One region of the Micromonospora sp. WMMD735 genome, then DNA from elsewhere that is predicted to be linked to it. Evidence: riboswitches for the same ligand, from Rfam matches in the RefSeq annotation. Region 1 holds a riboswitch; each other region holds the start of a gene.
The links. Region 1 has a riboswitch for cobalamin ahead of ACN268_RS10670 (hypothetical protein). Riboswitches for the same ligand answer to the same signal wherever they lie in the genome.

Region 2: another riboswitch for cobalamin. It lies ahead of cobN (cobaltochelatase subunit CobN); the one in region 1 lies ahead of ACN268_RS10670 (hypothetical protein).
Region 3: another riboswitch for cobalamin. It lies ahead of bluB (5,6-dimethylbenzimidazole synthase); the one in region 1 lies ahead of ACN268_RS10670 (hypothetical protein).

Annotation. Positions count from the first base shown of each region.
Region 1 is NZ_JBMHMJ010000002.1:2,494,648-2,502,545, forward strand. It holds gene scpA (methylmalonyl-CoA mutase) at 1-161, shown strand, start outside; gene meaB (methylmalonyl Co-A mutase-associated GTPase MeaB) at 158-1,228, shown strand; gene ACN268_RS10670 (hypothetical protein) at 1,155-1,760, opposite strand; cobalamin riboswitch at 2,028-2,246, opposite strand; cobalamin riboswitch at 2,469-2,681, shown strand; gene metE (5-methyltetrahydropteroyltriglutamate--homocysteine S-methyltransferase) at 2,796-5,033, shown strand; gene ACN268_RS10680 (IS5 family transposase) at 5,348-6,241, shown strand; gene ACN268_RS10685 (PKD domain-containing protein) at 6,443-7,621, opposite strand.
Region 2 is NZ_JBMHMJ010000002.1:1,663,816-1,671,713, forward strand. It holds gene cobN (cobaltochelatase subunit CobN) at 1-2,831, opposite strand, end outside; cobalamin riboswitch at 3,142-3,271, opposite strand; gene ACN268_RS07340 (hypothetical protein) at 4,124-4,459, opposite strand; gene ACN268_RS07345 (aldo/keto reductase) at 4,550-5,449, opposite strand; gene ACN268_RS07350 (MFS transporter) at 5,523-6,764, opposite strand; gene ACN268_RS07355 (AfsR/SARP family transcriptional regulator) at 7,056-7,832, shown strand; gene ACN268_RS07360 (MFS transporter) at 7,837-7,898, opposite strand, start outside.
Region 3 is NZ_JBMHMJ010000002.1:2,344,248-2,352,145, forward strand. It holds gene ACN268_RS10000 (TetR/AcrR family transcriptional regulator) at 1-396, shown strand, start outside; gene ACN268_RS10005 (hypothetical protein) at 467-670, opposite strand; gene ACN268_RS10010 (hypothetical protein) at 819-1,382, opposite strand; gene ACN268_RS10015 (hypothetical protein) at 1,515-1,859, opposite strand; gene bluB (5,6-dimethylbenzimidazole synthase) at 1,933-2,577, opposite strand; cobalamin riboswitch at 2,615-2,813, opposite strand; gene ACN268_RS10025 (hypothetical protein) at 3,070-3,828, opposite strand; gene ACN268_RS10030 (hypothetical protein) at 3,825-4,865, opposite strand; gene ACN268_RS10035 (AMP-binding protein) at 4,862-6,580, opposite strand; gene ACN268_RS10040 (acyl carrier protein) at 6,588-6,830, opposite strand; gene ACN268_RS10045 (hypothetical protein) at 6,913-7,872, opposite strand.

The DNA.
Region 1 (7,898 bases):
ACATCATGATCATTGTGGGGGGTGTGATCCCGCCGCAGGACTTCGACGCGCTGCGCGAGGCCGGTGCCGCGGCCATCTTCCCGCCCGGCACCGTGATCGCCGAGGCCGCCCGGGAACTGCTCACCGTGCTGTCCCGGCGGCTCGGTCACCCGGAAGCGTGAGCGGCACGATGCGCACCCCGTCGGTCGAGGCGTACGTCGATGGGGTGCGCGCTGACTCGCGCGCGTGGATCGCCCGGGCCATCACCCTGGTCGAGTCCACCCGACCCGATCATCGCAGCGCGGCGCAGCAGCTGCTCGCGGCACTCACCCCGCACGCCGGCGGCGCCCGTCGCATCGGTATCACCGGGGTACCCGGCGTCGGCAAGTCCACGTTCATCGACGCCCTCGGCTGCCGGCTGACCGGCGCCGGACACCGGGTGGCGGTGCTCGCGGTCGACCCGTCGTCCACCCGCACCGGCGGGAGCATCCTCGGTGACAAGACCCGCATGGCCCGCCTGGCCGTCGACCCGGCCGCATTCGTCCGGCCCTCGCCCACGGCCGGCACGCTCGGTGGTGTCGCCAAGGCCACCCGGGAAGCGATCGTGGTGCTCGAAGCCGCCGGCTACGACGTGGTGCTGGTCGAGACCGTCGGCGTCGGCCAGTCCGAGACCACGGTCGCCGACATGGTCGACTCGTTTCTGCTGCTCACCCTGGCCCGCACTGGCGACCAGTTGCAGGGCATCAAAAAGGGCGTGCTGGAACTCGCCGACGTCATCGCCGTCAACAAGGCCGATGGGCCGCACGTGACCGATGCCCGCCGAGCGGCCCGCGAGCTCGCCGGCGCGCTGCGCCTGATACATCCACCTGACGCAGGGTGGCATACCCCGGTTGTCACGTGCAGCGCCCAGGAGGAGACCGGCCTCGACGAGGTGTGGCAGCAGATTCGTCACCACCAGGACACCATGACGGCCTCCGGTGAACTGGCCGAGCGGCGCCGACGACAGCAGATCGGCTGGGTGTGGGCGATGGTGCGGGCCGAGCTGCTCGACCGGCTCCACACGCATCCCACCGTGCGAACCCTCGCTCCGCAGGTCGAGCGGCAGGTCCTCGCCGGCACCCTCACCCCGGCAGTGGCCGCCGAGCGGCTGCTGGCCGGTTTCGCCGACCCGACCGTCACACCGGACACACCACCAGACCGGTCTCCGCCGGGTAGCGATACTGCCAGTTCCCTGCCGGCGTCCGGCTGAGCGTCGACGCGAGCAGGTCCAGCAGCCGGCGGGCCAGCGGCCCGGGCAGCGACCGCCCGGCCAGGCGCTGGACCAGTTCGGTCTCGTCGGCCACGGTGACGGCCCGCACGGTGGTCACCATCCGCACGTCGGCGGCCAGACCCATTTCGGCCAGCGTCCCGGCGATGAGCAGATGTCGGGGCGCCTGCCGGATCACCGGTGCTCCGAGCAACGCCGCGAGGACCTGTTCGTGCGGTGCGGGCGTGCCGGCCTCGTCGACGCAGAGCAGTAGCCGGTCGGCGTGCAGCACCATGGCGCGCAGTGCCGCCGGCAAGTCGCGGTGCCGGCGTAGCGCGCCGGCACCGACCACCACGTCGTGGTGCGCGACCGCCGCGTGCGGCCAGAGCGCGTGCACGGTGTCGACGGTGACGCCGTGCCGCTGGGCGTCGGACGCCACCTGAGCGAGGCGCTGTGACGATCCATCGACCACTGTGACGTGCGCGCCGGCCTGGGCGGCCACCATCGCGAACTCATCCGCGGCGATGTCGAGCACGGTCTCTCCCGGACAAATGTAGGACGTCAGCGTCCGCGACACGTCCGGGCCGAGTAGAAGGGATTCGTCCCCTTCGCTGCCTGTCATGGCGTGCCAGGCGGCGGCAAATCCGTAACCGGGGGTGGGCGAGGACGTCATCTGCCTGGGGATCCTTCCCTTGAGGTCCGGCGTGGCCAGCCGCTGGATCGGGGAAGGTGACGGCAGGGCTGGGCGATCCGTCGCCAGCCGCGCCCAGGCCCTCCCGCGAGGCCGTCGGCGGCGTGCGTGGTCACGCACGCGGCGCGGGCAGGTCTTCGGACTCGTGGGCACGACCGGACAGGCCGATCTCCTACTGGCCGTCGCTTCCCGGACACCAGGGGCATCCAGTGCATGTGACGGCGGTCGTTCCCACTCACCGCTGCGGGGCAGTCCCGGTCTCCCACCGGGTTCCCTCTTACGACGCCCGGACCGTCACGGTCCGCGCGAACCAGCACCGACACCTATTCTAGGGCACCGGCCGGGAAGAGCGATGGTAGCCAGATGCAGTGCACGCGCCGGTGGTGAAAGCGCTGGTGGCTCGGCGACCATCGCCCTGCTGCCCGGCTCGGGTCCGCGAAGCGGGGAGCCCCGGGCCGTGCAGACGGTCGAGCGGCTTGCCGCCCATGGCCGAGAGGCGCGAATCGTGTCCCGCGCCTCGGACGCCGACCGCGGCGGGCGGCGGTGGGGCGTAGGATCGCGGGCGGTGCTGGTTCGCCTCTCCCGTGCGCGGGTGGGGCGTCGTAAGAGGGAACCCGGTGTGAGACCGGGACTGCCCCGCAGCGGTGAGTGGGAACGACCGCCGTCAACGAAGCACTGGACCGCAAGGTCTGGGAAGCGACGGCCAGTAGGCGACCCTGTGTCACGCCCACGAGTCCGAAGACCTGCCAGCGCTGCGCGTACCGCCGGTACGCGCCGTCGGCGGCCTCTCGGGAGGGCCAGGGCGGAATGCCGGTTACGCCGTGGCGTATCCGTCTTCCTCTCGGGTGGTCGTCGGACACCGCGAGGGAAGGACCACCTGTGACCACCTCATTCGGGCAGAGCACCGTGCTCGGCTATCCCCGTATCGGCGCCCACCGCGAGTGGAAGAAGGCCGTCGAGGCGTACTGGGCCGGCACGCTGGAAGCCACCGGCCTGGAGGATGTCGCGGCCGGGCTGCGGGCCGAGGTGTGGCGGACGCTGCGCGACGCCCGCCTCGACGCGATCCCGTCCAACACGTTCTCCTACTACGACCACATGCTCGACACCGCCGTCGCGGTCGGTGCGGTCCCCCGCCGCTTCGCCCGGCTCGGCCTCGGTCAACTCGACACCTACTTCGCCATGGCCCGTGGCGTCGATGCCGCACCAGCGTTGGAACTCACCAAGTGGTTCGACACCAACTACCACTACCTGGTGCCGGAGATCGACCCCGACACCGTGTTCGTGGCCGACCCGGCGAAGGCGCTGAGCGAGTACGCGCAGGCACGTGACCTGGGCATCACCACCCGACCGGTGCTGGTCGGGCCGGCCACCTTCCTGCTGCTGGCCAAGGGCGAGGATCCGTTCGCCCGGCTCGACGACCTGGTCGACACGTACGCCCGGATCCTCACCACCCTGGCCGACGCGGGCGTGGCCTGGGTCCAACTGGACGAACCCGCCTACGTCGTGGACCGCACCACGGCCGAGATCGACGGCCTGCGGCACGCCTACCAACGTCTCGGGGAGCTGCCCCACCGTCCCCGGATCTTCGTCGCCACCTACTTCGGTGACCTCGGCGACGCGCTGCCGGCGCTGCTGGACACCCCGGTCGAGGCGATCGGCCTGGACCTAGTCGCCGGTGCGGGCAACCTGCGCCGGCTCGCCGCAGCCGGTCCCCTGCGCGGCAAGACCGTCGTCGCCGGACTGGTCGACGGACGCAACATCTGGCGCACGGATCTGCGCGCGGCCGTCGCCGCCGGTGCCACGGTCGCCGGACTGGCCGACCACGTGGCGGTGTCCACGTCCTGTTCGCTGCTGCACGTGCCGGTCGACCTGTCCGCCGAGACCTCCCTCGACCCGGAGTTGTCCGCGCGGCTCTCGTTCGCCCGGCAGAAGGTCGACGAGGTGGTCCTGCTCGGGCGGGCGCTGCGCGACGGCACCACCAGCCTGCCGGCCCCGTTGCCGCCCGCCCCGCCGTCGTGGCGGCACGACGACGTGCGCGGCCGGTTGGCGGCGCTGCGCCCGACCGACCGGCACCGTGGCGACTACGCCGAGCGGGCCGCCCGCCAGCAGGAACGGCTGGGGCTGCCGGACCTGCCGACCACCACGATCGGTTCGTTCCCGCAGACCGCCGAGCTGCGCCGGGCCCGTGCCGCGCACCGCGCCGGCACCCTCGACGACGCCGGCTACACGCAGCGGATGCGCGCCGAGGTGGAGCAGGTCATCCGGTTGCAGGAACGGTTGGGTCTGGACGTGCTGGTGCACGGTGAGCCGGAACGCAACGACATGGTGCAGTACTTCGGGGAGCAGCTCGACGGTTTCGCCGCCACCGCCCACGGCTGGGTGCAGTCCTACGGGTCCCGGTGCGTCCGCCCGCCGATCATTCACGGGGACGTGGCCCGGCGGGCACCGATGACCGTCGCGTGGTCCACCTATGCCCAGTCGCTGACCGACCGTCCGGTCAAGGGCATGCTCACCGGGCCGGTCACCATCCTGGCCTGGTCGTTCGTCCGGACCGACCAGCCCCTGGCCGACACCGCCGACCAGGTGGCGCTTGCGCTGCGCGACGAATGTCACGACCTGGAGGCCGCCGGTATCCGGATCATCCAGGTCGACGAGCCTGCCCTGCGGGAGACCCTGCCGCTGCGTCGGGCCGACCAGAAGGCCTATCTGGACTGGGCGGTCGGCGCGTTCCGGCTGGCCACCGGCGGCGTCGCCGACGACACCCAGATCCACACCCACCTGTGCTACAGCGAGTTCGGTGAGGTGATCACCGCCATCGACGCCCTCGACGCGGACGTCACCAGCATCGAGGCGTCGCGTTCGAAGATGGAGATCCTCGACGACCTTGCCGCGATCGGCTACCGCCGGGGCGTCGGCCCCGGGGTGTGGGACATCCACTCGCCCCGCATCCCACCGCACCACGAGGTGGTCGACGCGCTCCGTCGGGCCGTCGCGGCCGTGCCCGCCCGACGGCTGTGGGTCAACCCGGACTGTGGTCTGAAGACCCGCACCTATGCCGAGGTCGAGGCGTCCCTCCGACGCCTCGTCGCCGCTGCCGCCGAGGTCCGCGCGAGCTGACTGGGCCGGTCCGGGCGGACTCCCCCTGGGGTCCGCCCGGAGCGGATGAGTCGTTCGCGCGACCCCATCTCCGGTAGGATCGGGCGGCCCAGGATGATGCCGTCGCGTGCCGCGCGGCGTCCGGGTGGGTGTCGCGGTGGTTCATGGCGTCGGTGTGGGTATGCCCGGCGGTCGCGGGATCCGCTGGGCGTCTAAGGCGTGTTTCGTAAGTCGGGTTGGCGGCGTCGAGGTCACGGCGTGGCGGTGATCGATAACTGAAGAGGTCTCCGGTATCTGGTTCTGCGACCAAGCAAGAACTTCATACCGGAGACCTCGTGGCCAGCGTAGCGGTGACGAGGCGGCATGACCTGACCGACGGGCAGTGGGCTGTTCTGGCTCCGCTGTTGCCTGCCGCGCCGGCCACGGGTCGTCCGCCGAAGTGGGAGAAACGACAGCTCATCGACGGGATCCGGTGGCGGATCCGGATCGGCGCACCGTGGCGTGACGTCCCGGCTGAGTACGCGCCCTGGCCCACCGTCTACGGCCTGTTCCGCCGTTGGCAGCGGGACGGGACCTGGGACAAGATCCTGTCCGCGCTGCAGGCCGCTGGCGATGCGCAGGGCCGGATCGGTTGGACGGTGAGCGTGGACTCGATGACCAGCCGCGCCCACCAGCACGGCGCCGGTGCCCGCACCGACGGGCATCTGCAGAAGGAACCACCCGGCGGGGTGCACGACGAGCCGGCCGATCACGCGCTGGGCCGCTCACGAGGCGGGTTGACCACCAAGACTCATCTGGCCTGTGAGCAGGGACAGAAGGTCCTCTCGATGATCGTGACCGCTGGGCACCGTGGTGACAGCCCGCAGTTCATCCCCGTCCTGCGCCGTATCCGCGTGACCCGCCTCGGCGTGGGCCGGCCCCGCACCTGCCCCGACCTGGTCCTGGCCGACAAGGCCTACACCAGCCGCGGTAACCGCAGCCACCTGCGTAGGCGAGGGATCAGGGCGTGCATCCCCAGCAAGACCGACCAGGACGCCCACCGCAAGGCCAAAGGCTCCAAGGGCGGGCGCCCACCCGCGTTCGACAAGGACCTCTACCGGCTACGCCACGCCGTCGAGAACGGCATCAACCGGCTCAAACGCCACCGCGGCGTCGCCACCCGCTACGACAAACTCGCAGTCCGCTTCCAAGCCGTCCTGACCATCACGATCATCACCGAGTGGCTCTGACCGGCTTATGAAACACGCCTTAGGCCGTGTGTCGACGTCAGTCGACGGAACTCCGACGGCAGATCGGTCTACTGCTGGTAAGGCTCAGAACGCTTTATGGTGCGCGAAAGCAAGCTGGTGTCGGCAGGGAGTGCGTCGGGCGTGTCAACAAAGTGGCGTCGGCGCGGAAGGCGATGCTTCCCGCAGTCTGGTCTCGGGCCGTCACTGTGTCTTAGACCTTGATCGACTGTCCTGCCGACTCGTGGCCGGTACGGCCGGGCGGGTGACTGCCCCGTCGTGGGTCCGTACCGGAACGACCTTGGTCGTCTTCCCTTTTCGGCCATCAAGGGTCGTCACGGTCAGACTTACCTGGTAGTCACCGTCGGCCGCGTACCGATGAGTGGGGGAGAGCCCTTCGAACGTCGTTCCGTCACCGAATTTCCACAGCCGTGAGGCGAATTCCACCCTGCCGGGGTCGAACGAGTAGTCATGGAAGGAGACGGTGTCCTGGGTGCTCGGATCGGTGGGGCTGTAGGAGAAATCCGCATTCGGGTTCGGCGTGACGTGGACGTCGAGTTCGGCCGGCCCCGTGCTCGGTTCGGTCGGGCAGCACCGCAGGTCGACCTGGAACAGGTAGGTCGTGCCGGCTTCCGCCCGGAAGGTGAACGGGACGTTGTACCGGTATGAGCATCCCAGCAGGGTCAAATTCGTCAACGACGTCCCGCTGTATCCGGCGACCGAGCCCCAGTAGCCCGCTGAAGCGGTGATGGAGCGGGTGACCGTGGGGGTGTACGAGTACCAGCGCGTCTGCTTCGCATCGAGGCAGGCGGTCGGTTCGCCGGCCTCCATGCTCGCGGTGTCCAGATCCACCGCGCGTGAGAACGGCAACTTGTTGATCACCTTGGCGGCGGCGAAGCTGTCGTTCTTCGGCCGGTTGGCCCGCTTGAGGGAGAACGTCAGCTCACCGGCCTCCGCCTCGAAGTACGAGGTAACCATGAAGTGGTAGGTGGTGCCCGCGGTGGCCGTGAAGGTGATCCGGGAATCCGCGTCGCCGTAGCTTTCGTTGCAGGCTACGAGGTCCAGCGATCCGGAGGGGCCACTCCAGGCGGACAGGACCGTGCTGTAGTCGCTTCCGAGGGTGCTCGCCTGGATCAGCGTGTCCTTGGTGGGGGTGAAAGTAAACCAGACGGACTGGTACTCTCCGCATTCCCCGGGATCCGCCGGATCGGTGGTGGCGCTGCTGGTTTCCTGCGTTGTCTGGAAGGGCAGGCTGCTGACCGTCGTGGCGCTGGCGAATTCGTCGTTCGCGGGCTGGGCGAAGGCCGCTGTCGGCCGGACACCGACCAGCGCGGTCAGAATAGCCAAAACTAGGGAAAGTCGCAGTACCACCGGTTTGATCATTACGACTCCTTGCGGTAAGCGTCCGGTTTCGCTCCGTAGGCCGTGTCAGGTTATCAGGGCGCATTGCCCGGAGCGATGATTCATGTCGCGGGGTATGGCTCATTCATGATTCATTCCAGTGCGCAACCGATTGTGGACGTGATGCGGCATTGCCTATGTATCAGTGATAGTGCGCCATTCCGCCGAGATCGAGTGAGATCTCAACCCACCAATGTCTGCATTCGTTCGACGGTCGGCACTCGCGGGAAGCTGATGGGCGTCCTGATGCGGACGAACG
Region 2 (7,898 bases), 830 kb from region 1:
ATGCGGACCGTGACGTCGACCCGGGGCCGGCCCAGTTCCGCCACCGGCACCACCTCGACGCCGGTGACCCGCCGCGACCGGTCGTCCCACACCGGCCGGCAGCCGAGCAGGGCCAGCACCTCGGCGATGTCGTCGCCCTGGGTACGCATGGCGCTGGTGCCCCACACGGTCAGCCCGACCGACCGCGGGTACTCCCCGGTGTCGGCGAGGTAGCGGGCGAGCAGCGAGTCGGCCAGCGCCACCCCGACGTCCCAGGCGTTGCGGCTGGGGATCGCCTTCGGGTCGACGGAGTAGAAGTTGCGGCCGGTGGGCAGCACGTTGACCAGGCCCCGGGTGGGCGACCCGGACGGTCCGGGCGGCACGAACCGGCCGGCGAGCGCGCCGAGGGTGTGGGTGATCTCGTCGGTGGTGCGGTCCAGCCGGGGCACCACCTCGCGGGCGGCGAACCGCAGCACCTCGGCGGCGTCGGGGCAGGACCCGCCGGTCACCTCCGCGACCGCCGGGTCGGCCCGGTCGGGATCCCAGCCGAGGGTCTCCATGCCGAGGACGAGCCGCCGGGCCAGCGCCTCGATCAGGTCCACCGCGTCGGCGGCGGTGACCGCCGGCCCGTCGACGACGTCGGTCAACGCCGTCGGCACCGCCACCCGCGCCCCGGGCTCGGCGAGCAGCGCCTGCTCGTCGAGGCCGTAACCGGCGGCGAGAGCCTGGCGCAGGCCCGGCAGGGCCCGGCTGCCGCCCCACACCTGCGGGGCGCGCAGCACGGCCAGGACGAGGTTCACCCGGGCCTCACCGGTGGGCACCCCGGCCAGGACGTGCAGCCCGTCGCGGATCTGCACGTCCTTGACCTCGCACAGGTAGCCGTCGAGGTGCAGCACGAAATCGTCGAAGTCGTCGGCGGCGGGCATCGCCTCGGTGTGCAGGTCGTGGTGGAGTTCGGCGGCGCGCACCAGCTCCCAGATCTGCCCCCGGACCACCGGCACCTTCGCCGGGTCGAGGGCCTGCACGGTGGCGTACTCGTCCAGCAGCTGTTCGAGTTTCGCCAGTTCGCCGTAGGTCTCGGCGCGGGCCATCGGGGGCACCAGGTGGTCGACCACGACGGCGTGCGCCCGCCGCTTGGCCTGGGTGCCCTCGCCGGGGTCGTTGACGATGAACGGGTAGACCAACGGCAGGTCACCGAGGACGGCGTCGGGGGCGCAGTCGGCGGCCAGGCCGAGGCCCTTGCCGGGCAGCCACTCGCACGTGCCGTGCTTGCCGAGGTGCACCACCGCGTCGGCGCCGAACCCGCCGTCGTCGACCGACGCGGCCAGCCACCGGTACGCGGCGAGGTAGTGGTGGCTGGGCGGCAGGTCGGGGTCGTGGTAGATGGCGATCGGGTTCTCGCCGAAGCCGCGCGGCGGCTGGATCAGCAGGGTGACGTTGCCGAACCGCAGCCCGGCCAGGACGATGTCCCCGGCGTCGGTGTAGAGCTGGCCGGGTGGCTCACCCCAGTGTTCCCGCATCCGGTCTCGCAGGTCGACCGGCACCTGGTCGAACCAGCGCCGGTAGGTCTTCCCCGGCACCCGGGCCTCGGCGGCGGCCAACTGTTCCGGGGTGAGCCACTCGACGTCGTGGCCCCCGGCGGCGATCAGGGCGTGGATCAGCGCGTCCCCGTCGGTGGGTGGTGGCGCGTCGCCGAGGTGGTACCCGTCGGCGGCGAGGGCGGCGAGCAGCCGGACCGCCGAGGCGGGGGTGTCCAGGCCGACGGCGTTGCCGACCCGGGAGTGCTTCGTCGGGTAGGAGCTGAGCACGATCGCCACCCGCTTGCCGGCGTTGGGCAGGTGGCGCAGCCGGGCCTGCCGGACGGCGATGCCGGCGACCCGGGCGGCCCGCTCGGCGTCGGCGGCGTAGACCGACAGCCCGTCGGCGTCGATCCGCTTGAACGAGAACGGCACGGTGACGATCCGACCGTCGAACTCGGGGATGGCCACCTGCATGGCCGCGTCCAGCGGGGACAGTCCGGCGTCGCTGGCAGCCCACTGCTCCCGGGTGCTGGTCAGGCACAGCGCCTGGATCACCGGCACGTCGAGGGCGGCGAGCGCGCCGACGTCCCAGGCGTCCTCGTCGCCCCCGCCGGAGGCGTCGGCGGCGACCGTCCCCCCGGCGGCGAGGACGGTGACGACGAGCGCGTCGCAGCGGGCGAAGAGGTCCAGCGGCCCGTCGCCGGGGGTGAGCCCGCGCAGCGATCCGCAGAAGATCGGCAGCGGTTCGCCGCCGGCCGCGTCGACCGCGTCGGCCAGGGTCTGCACGAAACCGGTGTTGCCGGCCAGCGCGTGCGCCCGGTAGAACACGATCCCCACCGTGGGCCGCCCGCCCCCGTCCGGTCCGGCCACCGGGTCCGCCCCGTCGACCGGGGTGGACGGGCGGCGGTGGTCGAGGATGCCGTAGGGCGGGGTGGGGGTGGGCGGGTCGAAGCCCTCACCGGTGAGCAGGACGGTGTCGGAGAGGAACCGGGCGAGCTGGGCGAGGTTGTCCGCGCCCCCCTCCACCAGGTAGGACAGCGCTTCGGTGGCGACCCCGGAGGCCACCGTGGAGGCCGCCATCAGCTCCGCGTCGGGCACCGCCTCGCCGCCGAGCACGATCGTGGGGACGCCGGAGCCGAGCACCGCCGCGAGGCCGTCCGGCCACGCCTGCCGCCCGCCGAGCAACCGTACGACGGCCAGGTCGACCCCGTCGAGCAGGGCGGGCACGGCGGCCACGTCGACCCGGGTGGGGTTGGCGAGGCGGTAGTCGGCGGCGCTGGCGCGGGCGGCGAGCAGATCGGTGTCGGCGGTGGACAACAGCAGGATGCGCACGTGCGGCTCCGGAGAGTGACGTCCGGCTCGACCACGGGGCCGGGCCGAGCGGGGCGGGAGGGACGCCGGTCAGCGGCGGCGGAGGTACGACGCACCCCACCGGCGGCGGGGCACCCCGGACCGGCCGTCAGCGGTACGTGGCAGGCCGACCGCCCCGGCGACGGCCGGCGACGGTGGGAGAGGTGGGGGCACGCGGCGGCGCGGGCTCTACGGTGATGCGGAAGTCACCGACCGTGATCGGGTCGGCAGTGACGCTGTGCGTCATCGGGTCCTCCTCGGGTGTCCACGCCCTGGGGTTCTCCGACGGCCGAAGTATCCTGGCTCCCGGATCGACGCTCACCCCCGGCCTTCCAACCGTGCACGCACGGTCGTGACCCACGAGGGGGGATCGCTCCCCGGTGACAGTGGCGGGACCGCGTCGGAATCGCACCGACTTCCTTCACTGCCGTCAGGCCGCGAATGCTGCCACACTCCTCACCCCGAGGTCAACGGCGGCCACCGGCCCCGCGAGGGCACCGATCGCCCCCCGTGGCGAGGCCGGCGACCGCCGCTGCCCACGTTCCCGGGTGGGCCCGGTCCCCTCCCGACGGTCGACCCGCAGCGTCCCGTGCCGCGCACCCACCGATCCGCCGAGGGAGCCCGCCACCCGCCCGGGGAAGGGCCACCGTCCGCGACCGACCGGCGCGGAACTGGGCGGCACGGAGCTGATCCGGGCGGCATGGAGCCGGGCGGCACGGAGCCGGGCGGCACGGAGCCGGGCGGCACGGAGCCGGGCCGCCGCCCTCAGGCTGCCCGGCCCCGGGCGACCCGGCCCTGGTCGGCCGGGACACCTCTCTCGCACGCTGTCGAGCTGATGACGTCAACGACTCGGGGGCCGGCGCGGCCGACCTGGCCGGACAGTTGTCGCGCCGGGTAGCGCCGGCCACTCGCCCGACACCCCGGGGCCGGGGCGGCCTGAGGGCGACGGCCCCGGCCCGGGGCCACGGGGCCGCCTCCTCCGGTGCCGCAGGCCCTCCGGTCACAGGCCCATCCGGTACCGCGGGGCCGCGCCACCCCGGCCACCCCCGACCTGGCGGTACGGGTCGTCCCATCCGGCGGGGCCGATCCGTCACCGTCATCAGCTCGAAAGGGCCCGCGACGACATACCCCACACCCCTGCCCCGCAGCGGCAGGCGACCGGGGCGGCCGGCGGTCGCACCCGCCGCCGTGGCCGCACCCCCACGGACCCACATCCCACGGACCCACATCCCACGGGGCCACAACCCCGCCACGCTTCACGCGTTGCTGCGGGATCAGCGGAGGCGACGCTCGGGGTGGGCCCGGTTCCAGGCCCGCATCCGCTCCGGGTACCCGGTCTTCGCCGCCTCGTAGAGGGGCACCGCGTGCCGGTGGGCCAGCTTCGCCGCCGTACGCGGGGAGCCGGTGCGGCGGCGGATCCACTCCCCGTCGTGCGCGATCGCCACCACCGTGGTGTCGGTGGCGGTCGTCTCGGGTTCGAGATAGAACTCCACCCCCCGGTGGGCGGCCACGAAGTCCGCCAACGCGGTCAGGTCGTCCCGGGTGGCCTCCCGGTCGAGCTTGGTCGGGATACCCTCGTCAGCCCGGGTCCGTCGGCTGAACCAGCCCATCTGCCCGTCCTCTCCTCGGCGTCCCTCCAGTGGAGCACCCCCACCTGGAAGGGCGCTGCGAGCCCGGTGACAGCCGGCTGGGCGGCCCGTTCACCGCCGGTCGAGCGCGGCCAGCTCGTCGGGGGTGAGTCGCAGCGCGGCGGCCGCGACGTTCTCGGCGAGGTGGGCCGGGTCACCGGTGCCGGGGATGGCCAGCACGTGCGGGCCCTGGTGCAGCGTCCAGGCGAGACGTACCTGCTGCGGGGTGGCGTCGTGGGCGCGGGCGACGGCGCGTACGGCCGCGCCGTGGTCGGTGCGGGCCCCGCCTTCGCGGTTGCCGCCGGTCAGGGAAAAGAACGGCACGTAGGCGATCCCCCGGGCACCGCACTCGCGGACCATGGCGTCCTGGTCGCCGCGGTTGTCCAGGGCGTAGTTGTTCTGCACGCAGACCACCGGGGCGACGGTCTGCGCCTCGTCGAGGTGGTCGAGGCGGACGTTGGACAGACCCAGGTGCCGGATCAGGCCGGCGTCGCGCAGCTCGGCCAGCGCGCCGAAACGTTCGGCCACGGAGTCCGGCGCGGGCCGCCTGACGATCCGCAGGTTGACCAGGTCGAGGTGGTCGCGGCCGAGCCGGCGCAGGTTCTCCTCCACCTGGGCGCGCAGCTGCGCCGGGCCGGCCTCCTCGTGCAGGCCGGTCGTCGGGTCGTCCCGGAAGCCGACCTTGGTGGCGACGACCAGCCCTTCCGGGTACGGGGCGAGCGCGGCGCGGATCAGTTCGGTGGCGTACCGGGCGGAGCCGGTGCCGACCTTCAGGGTGCCGCCCGGTGAGACGTAGAACGCGGCGGTGTCGATGTGGTCGACGCCCAGTTCGACGGCCCGGCGCAGGACGCGCAGCGCCCGGTCCCGGTCGGGGTGGGCGGTGAGCCGCATCGAGCCGAAGCCCATCCGGTGCACGGTGCGGTCGCCCAGGGTCCAGCGGCCCGCCGCTGCGGCGGTGATCTCGGTTGGCATCCGGCGACCCTAGCCAGCGGCGGTGACCCGGCGTAACGGCCGCGCACCCGATACCGGCCGGGGCCGACGACTGTTAGGTTTTCTGTATCGGGCCGGCGGGTGTCTGCGGCGCGGCACCGGCCGGTGGACGGGTCGCCGGCACCAGGGCCAGGGTCGGAATCAGCAGCACCGGCACCACCAGCAGGGCGTGCAGGATGCCGACGTGGTCCCCGAGCAGACCCAGCAGCGGCGGGCTGGCCAGGAACGACGTGTAGCCGATCACCGCGACGACGCTGACCCGGGCGGGGGCGTGCTCCTCGTCGTCGGCGGCGGCGCTCATCCCGACCGGGAACCCGAGCGACGCGCCAAGCCCCCAGAGGACCACCCCGACGACGGCGAGCGGACCGGAGCCGGCCAGCACCGCCAGCAGGGAGCCGGCGGCGGCCAACAGGATCGTGCCGATCAGCACCGGCACCCGACCCCAGCGGTCGATGGCCACGGTGCCGGCGGTCCGGCCGATGGTCATGCCGGCGACGAACACCCCGAAGACGGCGGCCCCGGCGGCCTCGCTGACCCCGTAGCCGTCGACGAAGGCGACCGCCAGCCAGTCGTTGGCGCTGCCCTCGGTGAACGCCATCACCAGCACCAGCGCGCCGATGAGCAGGGTGCGCGGCTCCCGCCAGGCCGCGAGCAGGCCACCCCGGCGGGCCGACGCGGCGCCGTCGGCGGTGGAGGCGGGCAGGGCGGGCAGGAAGTTCCGCGCCCCGAGCAGGGTGCCGCCGAGCACCACGGCCGCCAGCACGGCCAGGTGCACGGTGATCGGCACCGCGAGCCGGGCGGCGCCCGCGCCGAGTCCGGCGCCGGCCACCGAGCCGAGGCTCCAGGCGGCGTGGAAGCGGGGCAGGATGGTGCGGCCGAGCCGTTTCTCCACCGCCGCACCTTCGACGTTCATGCCCACGTCGCAGGTGCCGGAGCCGTAGCCGAGGGCGAACAGGCCGACCGCGACGCCTGGCAGCGAGCCGAGCGGGGTGGCGATGCCGACCCCGGCCAGGCCGACCGCGACCAGCACGGTCGAGGCGACGACGGTGCGGGCCGGGCCGAGCCGCTGGGTCACCAGTCCGGCACTGGTCAGCGCCAGCACCGCGCCTCCGGACATGGCCAGCAGCAGCAGTCCGAGCCGGCCGGCGCTGAGGCCGAGCGCGTCGCGGACCGCCGGGACCCGGGAGAACCAGGTCGCCACCGCGAGGCCGTTGAGGGCGAAGACCACCGCGACCCCGGTACGGGCGGCCCGTACCACCGGGGGTGGGACGGCTCGGTTCTCGGTGGCGGTGTTCACGGCGCGCGGTCCTCTTCCCCTGGCATGGCCTTCCCGGCCCGGCTTTCCTGGTGCGGGCCGTTCTCCCGGCCCGGTATGTCCCGTCCGGGCCCGACGTCCCACCGCTGATCTCACACCGCTTTCGTCACGGCCACAAGCGCGATGTGCTCCTTACCGCAGCGGCGCGGCCGAACGGAGATGGCGCGGCACCGTCATTATTGATCGATTAACTTCAATCAGTGGTGGGCACTGACGGTACGGGGGCACGCGCATCGTGGGGGATTCGTGAAGTTCGGCATACTCGGAACATTTGTGATACTTCCCGGGCAGAACTACTGCATCAATGCTCCCAAGCAGCGCAAACTGATGGCGGTTCTGACGGTCAACGGAAATGTGCTCATCCCGGTGGAACGCCTGGCCAGAGAGGTGTGGCCCGACGAACCACCCGCCTCGGCCGGCAATCTGATCCGGCAGTACGTCTTCCGTCTCCGGCGCAGTCTGCCCCCGTCGGTGGGGCGGGCCATCATCACCGGCCCGGGTGGCTACAAACTGCGGTTGGCACGCGGCGACGTCGACAGTCACCTCTTCGACGCCAACGTGGTGCGCGGCCGGGCCGCCTTCGCGGCGGGCCGGCTCGACGACGCGGTGCGGTCCCTGTCCGAGGCGTTGGCCGCCTGGCGGGGGGACCCGCTCGCCGACGTCGACCCGTCCCCCTCGATCCTGGCCGAGAGCCGACGGCTCGGTGAACGGCGGCTGCTCGCCATCGAGATGCGCGCCGACGCCTACCTGCGCCTCGGCTGGTACGACGAAGCCGTCGAGGAACTGGCCGCGCTGGTCACCCTCCACCCCGAGCGGGAACGGCTGCGCGACATGCAGATGCGGGCGCTGTGCCAGGTGGGCCGCCGGGCCGACGCCCTCGCGGTGTACCGCGACCTCCGTCAGACCCTTGCCGACGGCGTGGGCATCGAGCCGGGGCCGGCGTTGCAGCGGCTGCACCGTCGGGTGCTCGACGGCGACCCGGCGCTCAGCGAGCCGTCCGACGCCCGCCGACCCGCCGCGGCCGGATGGTCGGGGTCGGCGTACCGGTGACGGGTCACCGGACCCGGTCGGGGCGCGAGGGCAGGAGGGTCGCCACGAGGGCGAGCGCCGCCACCG
Region 3 (7,898 bases), 150 kb from region 1:
CTCATGGCCACGGCACCCGCCGACGAACCGCTGACGTTCATCGTCGCGGGCCTGCGCACGCTCGCCGAGACGTATTTCGAAGGCCGCAAGGACGACCTGCGGCAGCGGCGCGCCATCGTGGCGTCCGACCCGGGGCTGCGTGAACGCGACCAGCACAAGCGCGCGATGCTGGCCCAGGTGATGCGGGACGGCTTCCGCGCACGCGGCCTCGACCATCTCCGGGCCGACCTGCTCGCCGAGACGGCGGGAACCCTGATGTACGTGTCCGTCGCCGCATGGCTCGACACCGACGACGGTCGCCGGCTCGGCGACATCATCGACACCGCACTCGCGACGGTGCGGGCCGAACTGGAAGGGCTGCCGACCTCGAACGGTCAGGTTGTGTCGGAAGGGTGAGTCCGGCGCGAGCGGGACCGCCCCTGTCCGGATGCGGCCCGTCAGGTCGCGGCGACGCCCACCTCCATGGCTACCCCGTGACGGTGACCTGGTGCTCCGCACAGGCAGCGAGCAGCCTGGGGACCGCGGCGGCCAGGTTGAACTGCCGCAACTTCACCGTCTCCGGCGCGTCGCGGAGATCCTGCGCCCGTTGCGTCCGCTGCACCATGCCCACCGCGAAGACCCCCGCAGACCGCAGCCCCTCGTGCGCGGAGCGCTGGAACAACTCCCCCACCCGCCGCACCTCGTCACCTCGGCTCGCCGCGCTCGGCGCGGTAGCCGGCGGTGACCGACGTCCGGTCGGACCGCGGCCGTCGACCGCCCACGGGACCGTCTGCGGATTGGGCACCTGCGCAGTCGTCGGCGCCGGTGGTCGAGGGGGTTCAGGCGGTCCACGGGGTGGTGGGGGCTGGCGTGATGCCGTAGCCGGCGAGCCAGCCGAGCAGGGCCTCGCGGTTGGCGTGGACGAGTGAGCCGCCGGTGAAGCGGGGGTCGTCGGTGACCTCGGCGACGATCTGCGGTGGTGGGAGGAAGGAGCGTGCCGCCGCGTCGGTGGTGAACTCGGCCTCGGCCAGGACCAGACCGTGCAGGGGCTGGTCGAAGATGTCGATGCCCAGCGGTGGGACGCTCAGGCGGGTCTTGGACAGCGTCGCGGCGGGCAGGCGGGCGAGCAGTTCGTACTCGGCCGGGGACAGGTAGACGTTCGTGATCAGCCCCTGGATGTGGCCCGGCCGGGCGGCGGGCACCTTCTGGGTGAGCTTGAACTCGCGGGATCCGCCGGTGAGGCTCTCGGAACGTCTGAGGCGCAGTCGGGTGCCGGCCAGGTACCGGTCGGTGATGCGACGGCTGGCGGTGACCATGGCCGGCAGCGGCGGTCCGGCCAGCAGGAACCGCCGCTCCCGCTCGATGCGCGCGTACTTCCCCTCGCGGACCGGCTCGGCTGTCATCGGGCCTCGTTCCAGCACCGTGCGATGCTCATCGCGGGCATGAGGGTCCGGCGGTCGCGGAGTAGCTGCGGCCGCAGCATGAGCCCGTCCGGCGTACGCGCGGGTGACGCGTACGCCGGACGCCGGACGGCCCTACTGCCAGGAGCCGCTGCGGCAGATGAACTGGGTGGTGCCGCTGTACTGGGTGGTGCCGCCGTCGACGTAGCTGTAGCTGGCCCGCACGGGGTGGCCGAGGTTGCTGGCCGGGCAGGTGGCGAAGAGGGTCGGCCCGGCGGTCGTGAAGGTGCCGACACTGCCGGAGTACCAGGTGATGCTCCAGGTCGTCGTGCCGGTGCTGCTGGCGTCGCAGTAGAACTGCGACGCGCCGGACTCGCAGAAGGGCGCCGGGGCGGCGGCGAGAACCGGCGTGGCGCCGGCGGCGGCGAGGCTCAGGGCGGCGAGCGCGGACGCCGCCAGCACCGTGACGGTGGTACGCATGAAACTCCTCCCAACGTAGCCGAGCGATGACTCAGTGCGACGCCAGCCTAGCCGTCGCATCGACGTACCCGAATTAGCTGTTCGGTTGGTCGGTCCCCCGCCGTAGCCACCGGTCGTGGTGGACCGCCTCGGTGAGGGGCCTGCGCCGCCGCCACCCGTGTCGCTCCAGATCGGGCACGGCCTCCAGGTGGGTGACCGGCCCGACGCAGAGCCAGGCCACCGGCCGGATGCCGGCCGGCACACCCAGTAGCTCGGCCAGGAACGGCTCCCGGTAGAAGGACACCCACCCGACGCCCAGCCCTTCGGCGGTGGCGGCGAGCCAGAGGTTCTGGATGGCCAGGCAGACCGAGTAGAGGCCCGCGTCGGCGATGGCGTGCCGCCCGAGCACCGCCGGGCCGCCGCGCTGTGGGTCGTAGGTGACGACCACCGACAGCGTCGACTCCAGCACCCCGTCGATCTTGATACGCGCGAACCGTTCGGCCGCCGCACCGTCCAGAGTGGCGGCGAACGTCGCCCGCTCGGCCTGCACGTGCCGATGGAACCGGCGACGGACGGCCGGGTCCCGGACCAGGACGAAATCCCACGGCTGCGAGTTGCCGACGCTGGGCGCGGTGTGCGCGGCGTCGAGAATCCGGTGCAGGGTGTCGGCCGGCACCGGCTCCCCGGTGAACTCGGCCCGGACGTCCCGGCGGCGGTGGATAGCGTCGTAGAGTTCCACAGGCAGGCTCCCGCTGCGCTCGGCCCACCCCCGACGGGTGGGCGCTCGACGCGAGGCCGGTCTTCGGACTCCCGGATCAACGCCTACCCGTCCGCCTTCCCAGCCCTTGGGCCAGTGGCTGCGCTCCTCGCGCCTGGACGGTCGCTCCCCGGTCACCGCGGCGGGCCCGTGCCGGATTCACACCGGCTTCCCGATTCTCCCCGCGTGCGCGGGGCACCTCGCACGATCATGCCGTTGCCGATGCTAACCCGCACCACCGACGCCGGCCGGCCACGGCCCGGCCCGACAGCACACGCAGCGGGTCCCCGTGTTCCGGCGTCCACGTGGACGCCGGGGTGTGCGACGTCCTCGCCGAGGTGTCCGGCGGTCAGGCCCAACCACGAGGCCCTCCGGTCGCTGGACTCCGGTGCGGCCGGAGGAGCACGACGACGCTCTCGGCGGCGGTGAGCGGCTGACACCGGTCCGATCCCGACCGGCCTGGGCTCGGTTCGGTCACCGCCCGATGCTGGCGTACTCGCAGACCGCCGCCGGGAAGCCGCCCGCGCCGAAGCGCAGCTCGACGACGTGCCCATGGGCGGTCTCGGTGACCGCCGGTGTGATCGACTGACCGGCCTGCGCCGGTCGCAGGTACCAGCACCGGCTGGTGTCGGTGCGGCCGGCCGGCACCCCCGCGTCGGCCAGCGCGTTCTCGCCGCGCTCCAGGTAGCACGCGAAGAAGACGTGGTCGTTCAGATCCGTCTCCCGGTCGCTGAAGGTGAAAGCCGCCGTCTCGGTTCCGCCGCTGCGGGGTCGTCGCGGCAGCTCCGGCAGCAGCGGCGAGTCGCCGCCGAAGCCCGGGGGTGCCTCGGTGCGCGGTGTGGGTCGTGCCCCGGCGCCGGCGTCCAACCAGGTCCACCGGCTGGTCCACACCGCCACCACGGTGCCGTCGGCTGCGCGCAGGGTCAGCTCGTCGTGCCCGCCGTACCAGCCACGCCGGTCAACGCCGAGGGTGACGGCCAGTTCGGCGTCGAGCGGCGCTCCGGGCAGCACCCGCACCGGCGGGGTGTACGCCTGCACGTACCGCACCACGGCGCGGACCCGGTGCCGTTCGAAGTAGGACCAGCGGTCGAGTCCGGCCGTCTCTCGCCACCAGCCGGCGGAGACCTCGTCGAGGAGGTGCACCAGCTGGGTCGGTTTCAGGGTGCCCCGTTGGGTGATGGCCGGATAGCGGGCCTCGGTGCCCGTGCGGTAAACCCTGGACCCGACGGTCACGGCAGTGGTCCATCAGCCCGGGGTCGGCCGGGCCGCAGTGGTTTGATGGTGGTGCCCACCGCGAGCGGACGGGTCCGACCCCCGCAGTGGTGTACCGCCATCGGACCCTCCGCCCGGCACGCGCAGGGCAACACCCGGTTGAGGCTGGAGCCGATGCAGAACTCCTCGAAGGCGGTCCGGTCGCCGGGAAGCAGGCGGGCCAGCAGCGCCATCACCGGGTCCACCGCCTTGATCCGGCCGTCGTCGTCGCGCACCTCCAGCCAGGCGTGGTCGAGGTCCATCATGCCGATCAGCCAACCCCCTCGGGCGTACGCCTCGTACCCCATGGCCCGGCACTCCCGTTCGAGGTACAGGCTGGCGGAGACGCAGTCGACCACCCCGTTGGCGAGCGTGTCGTCCGGGTCGACCTGCCAACTCGACGGCAGCATCTGGAAGCGCGGCCCGCCGTGCCGGATGTCGGCGAAGAGCCGGGCCAGCCGGGGGGAGACGATCCGGTCCGCCCGGCCCGCGGTGACCAGGTCCAGTTCGACGGTGACCAGGTCGGGTACGGCCGGCAGCCGCACCTCGTCGTCGGTCACGGTCACCGGCCCGGCGGCGCTGGCCCAGCCGGAGGCCGCGCCACCGGTCAGCTCCGGAACCGGTCGGTGCAGCAGCCAGCCGGGGTCGGTGCCGCATCCGCCGTCCGGACACCGCATCGTCGCGGTCATCCGCCAGGATCTCGGTTCCGTCCAGGTGGCGGCGGGCTTCAGGGAGAACCGGAACGCGAACTCCCAGCCGATCTCCGGCAGGCTGTTCCCGCTTCCCGAGTAGAGACCCAGGTTGATGAGGTCGTAGTGGCAGAACCGCCGTTCGTCGCCCGCGCCGGTGACCGGCAGCCCGGCCTCGACCAGCAGCTCCAGCGTCTCGGCGGGGCACCGGAGCAGCCCCAGCGCGCCCGCCCGGTCGACGGTGGACTCGCGGTGGGCCGGCGGGACGAGGGTGATGCGGCGCAGCGCGGCGAGCCACCTGTCGGTCTGCGCCGCGGTGACGGCGCTCATCGCGGCCACGCTGCGGGCCCGGCGGAGTCGTAGAGCACCTCGCCGGGGAGGGAGCCGTCCGTGGCGGCGCGGAACATGGGCCGCCGTCGTGGTTTGCCGCTGGTGGTACGCGCCACTGCCGGCGCGGGCACGCTGAGCACCCGGACCCGTACGCCGGGGCCGCCCTCCCGGCCGAGTATCCGCGCGACCTCCGCGGCCCACGGACCCGGCCGCTGCCGGATCAGCGCATGCAGTACGGGTGTGTGGCCGGCGGACCCGGCCAGGACCACGACCCGTTCCGGGGAGAGACCGTCGACGCCGGCGAGGCGGGCCTCCAGGTCCTCCGCGTAGAGGTTGCGTCCGCGTACCTTGAGGCTGTCGCCGGCCCGGCCGAGGACGAACAGTTGGCCGTCGTGGAGGAAGCCGTGGTCGCCGGTGCGCAGCCGGCCGTCGGCGAAGGCGGCGTCAGGTGCGGCGGGCCCGTGGTATCCGGCGGCCACCGACCGGCCGGTCAACGCGATCTCCCCGACGACCCCGGGCGGCAGCGGACTGCCCTCGTCGTCGACGACGGTCACCGCGACGCCGTCGCGGGCGTCGCCGCAGCCGATCAACCAGTCGTCGTCGGCCGCCGGGTCCGTCCCGACCTCCTCGACGGCGGTCACCTCGACCGGTTCGCCGGGACGCAGCTCACCGGCGACCCGCAGCGCCACCGGTGGTGGGGCCAGGTGCAGGCCGGTCGCCACGAGGGTGTTCTCGGCCAGCCCGTACGCGGGGAGGAAGGCGCGGCTGCGGAACCCGTACGGGCCGAGCAGCGCCGCGAACGACTCCAGGGTGCGCCGGCTGACCCGTTCGGCTCCGACGATCGCGGCCCGCCAGCCGCTGAAGTCCATCCCGGCCAGCTCGTCCGGGCCGATCCGCCGGGCGGCGTAGGCGTAGCCGAAGGTGGGTGCGGCGGTCAGCGTCGCCCCCTGTTCGCCGAAGCAGGACAGCCAGCGTCGGGGTGAGCGGACGAACTGGTCCGGGCGCATGGCGAGGATGTCGCTCTGGTTGAGCACCGGAGCGAGGGTGCAGCCGATCAGTCCCATGTCGTGGTAGGTCGGCAGCCAGGTGGCGGTCACGTCGGCGGCGCCCATGTCGAGCCAGTGGCGGATCGCGGTGATGTTGGCCAGGAGGTTGTCGGCGCGGATCGCGACCGCCCGGGGGTGGCCCGACGATCCGGAGGTGAACTGGACCAGCGCCACCTCGTCCCCGGCCGGTGGCGTCGGGTCGTCGGCGGCAGGTGCGACGGGACGGCCCGGCCCCGCGTCGCCCGGCTGGTCCGGGCCCGCGACGGTCAGCACGGTCACCGCCAGACCGGCGGCGGCTGCGGCGCTACGGGCGGTCCCGGCCAGGTGCGGGTCGACGAGCACGGTGCGGGTGCCGGCGACCCGCATCAGGTGGGTCAACTGCTCCGGGTACGCCGCACCCGCGCCGAGCCCGGCGGGCGGCGGCATCGGGTTGACCACCCCGCCGGCCGCCAGCGTTCCGAAGAAGCCGGCCAGGAACGTCTCCGGGGACACCAGCAGGAGCGAGACCACCTCACCCCGGCGCAGTCCCGTGCCGCGCAGCAGTCCCGCCACGTTCAGTGCGGCGGCGGCGAGTGAGGGGAAGTCGTGCCGGGCCCAACCGGCGGCGTCGGTGGCCACCCGTAGCCCGTGGCCGGTGCGCGGCTCGCTGAGCCAGCCGGTCAGGCTCACGGCGTCGTCATCCGGCTGCCTGGCTGACCAGCGCCACCACGTCGGCGACCGTGACGACGTCCATCGCCTCGTCGTCGGAGATCGGTGGCAGGTCGAACCGCCGCTCCAACGCGACGGCCAGCTCGATGAGCGTGAGCGAGTCGAAGTGCAGGTCCTCGACGAGTCGCTGGCCGTCGGTGACGTCCCCGGCCGGGTGGGGTGCCATGCTGGCCACCAGTTGGCGGACCGTCACCTCGACGGGCTCTGCCATCGGGCTTTCTCCCTTTTCCTCAGTTCAGGCTCCGGTTTCCTGAGTTCGGGCTCCGGTTTCCTCAGCTCGGGCTCCGGATTCCTCAGTTCAGGCTCCGGATCGGATGCGGCACGCCGTGCCGGTTCTCGTAGTCGGCGACGGCCCGCTCCTCGGCGGCCCGCCACACCTCGGTGACCTGGGCGTCGACGTCGTCGAGACCGGTGGCGCGCACGCGGCGCAGCAGCGCGTCCCGGCCGGTGTCCCACTGGTCGCGCAGTTGCCGGCCGCGGGCCCGGACCACCATCGGCAGCGCCGACGGGTTGCGTCGCTCCGGGCCGACCAGCACGTGCACCACGTACGGGACGGCGTCGAGGACCTGGTCGCCGACGAGCTGGGCGCGGCCGTTGTCCACCGCGTGGCGCATCGCCCAGACGCCGAAGCCGACGTGCCGGGACTCGTCGCGGATCACGTTGCGCAGTCCCTCGGCCAGCACGGGCAGCTGGCCGCAGCGGCGGACCGCCTCGGCGACCGAGCGGAGCACGACCAGCGCGAGCGCACCCTCGGCCACCACGTGGTAGGTGGTCACCGCGGCGTACCAGGCGTCGCGGTCGTCCGGGTCACGCCGCACCCGTTCGGTCTGTTCCAGCAGGTACGCGTCGAACAGTTCCACTGTGGCATCGGAGGCCTCCGCGCGGCACCGCAGCGCGTACGCGTGGGGTGGCTCGGTGGATCCTTCCACCGCCCGGAGGTAGCCGAGGAAGAAGATGCTGTGCCGGCTCTCGTCCACGAGCTGGCTGGAGAGGTAGAACTGGGCGGCCTGGGTGGGTGCCGCGTACACCAGGGGGGTCAGCAGCCGGGCGACGGCGACCTCGCCGACGGCGAGTTCGACGAGGGCGGCCTTGAGTTCCTGGTAGAGGAAGGGTCGCAGCGCCTGCCACGCCGGTCGGTCGGCGGCCATCGGCAGGTCCTGGGTGGACCAGTTCTGCCGCTCCCAGCGCAGGTACAGGCTCTCCGGGGTGGTTTCCCGGTCGTCGATGAGCTGTTCGTCGAGGACGGCCGTCACCGTGGGACTCCTTTCCCCGTGGCGAC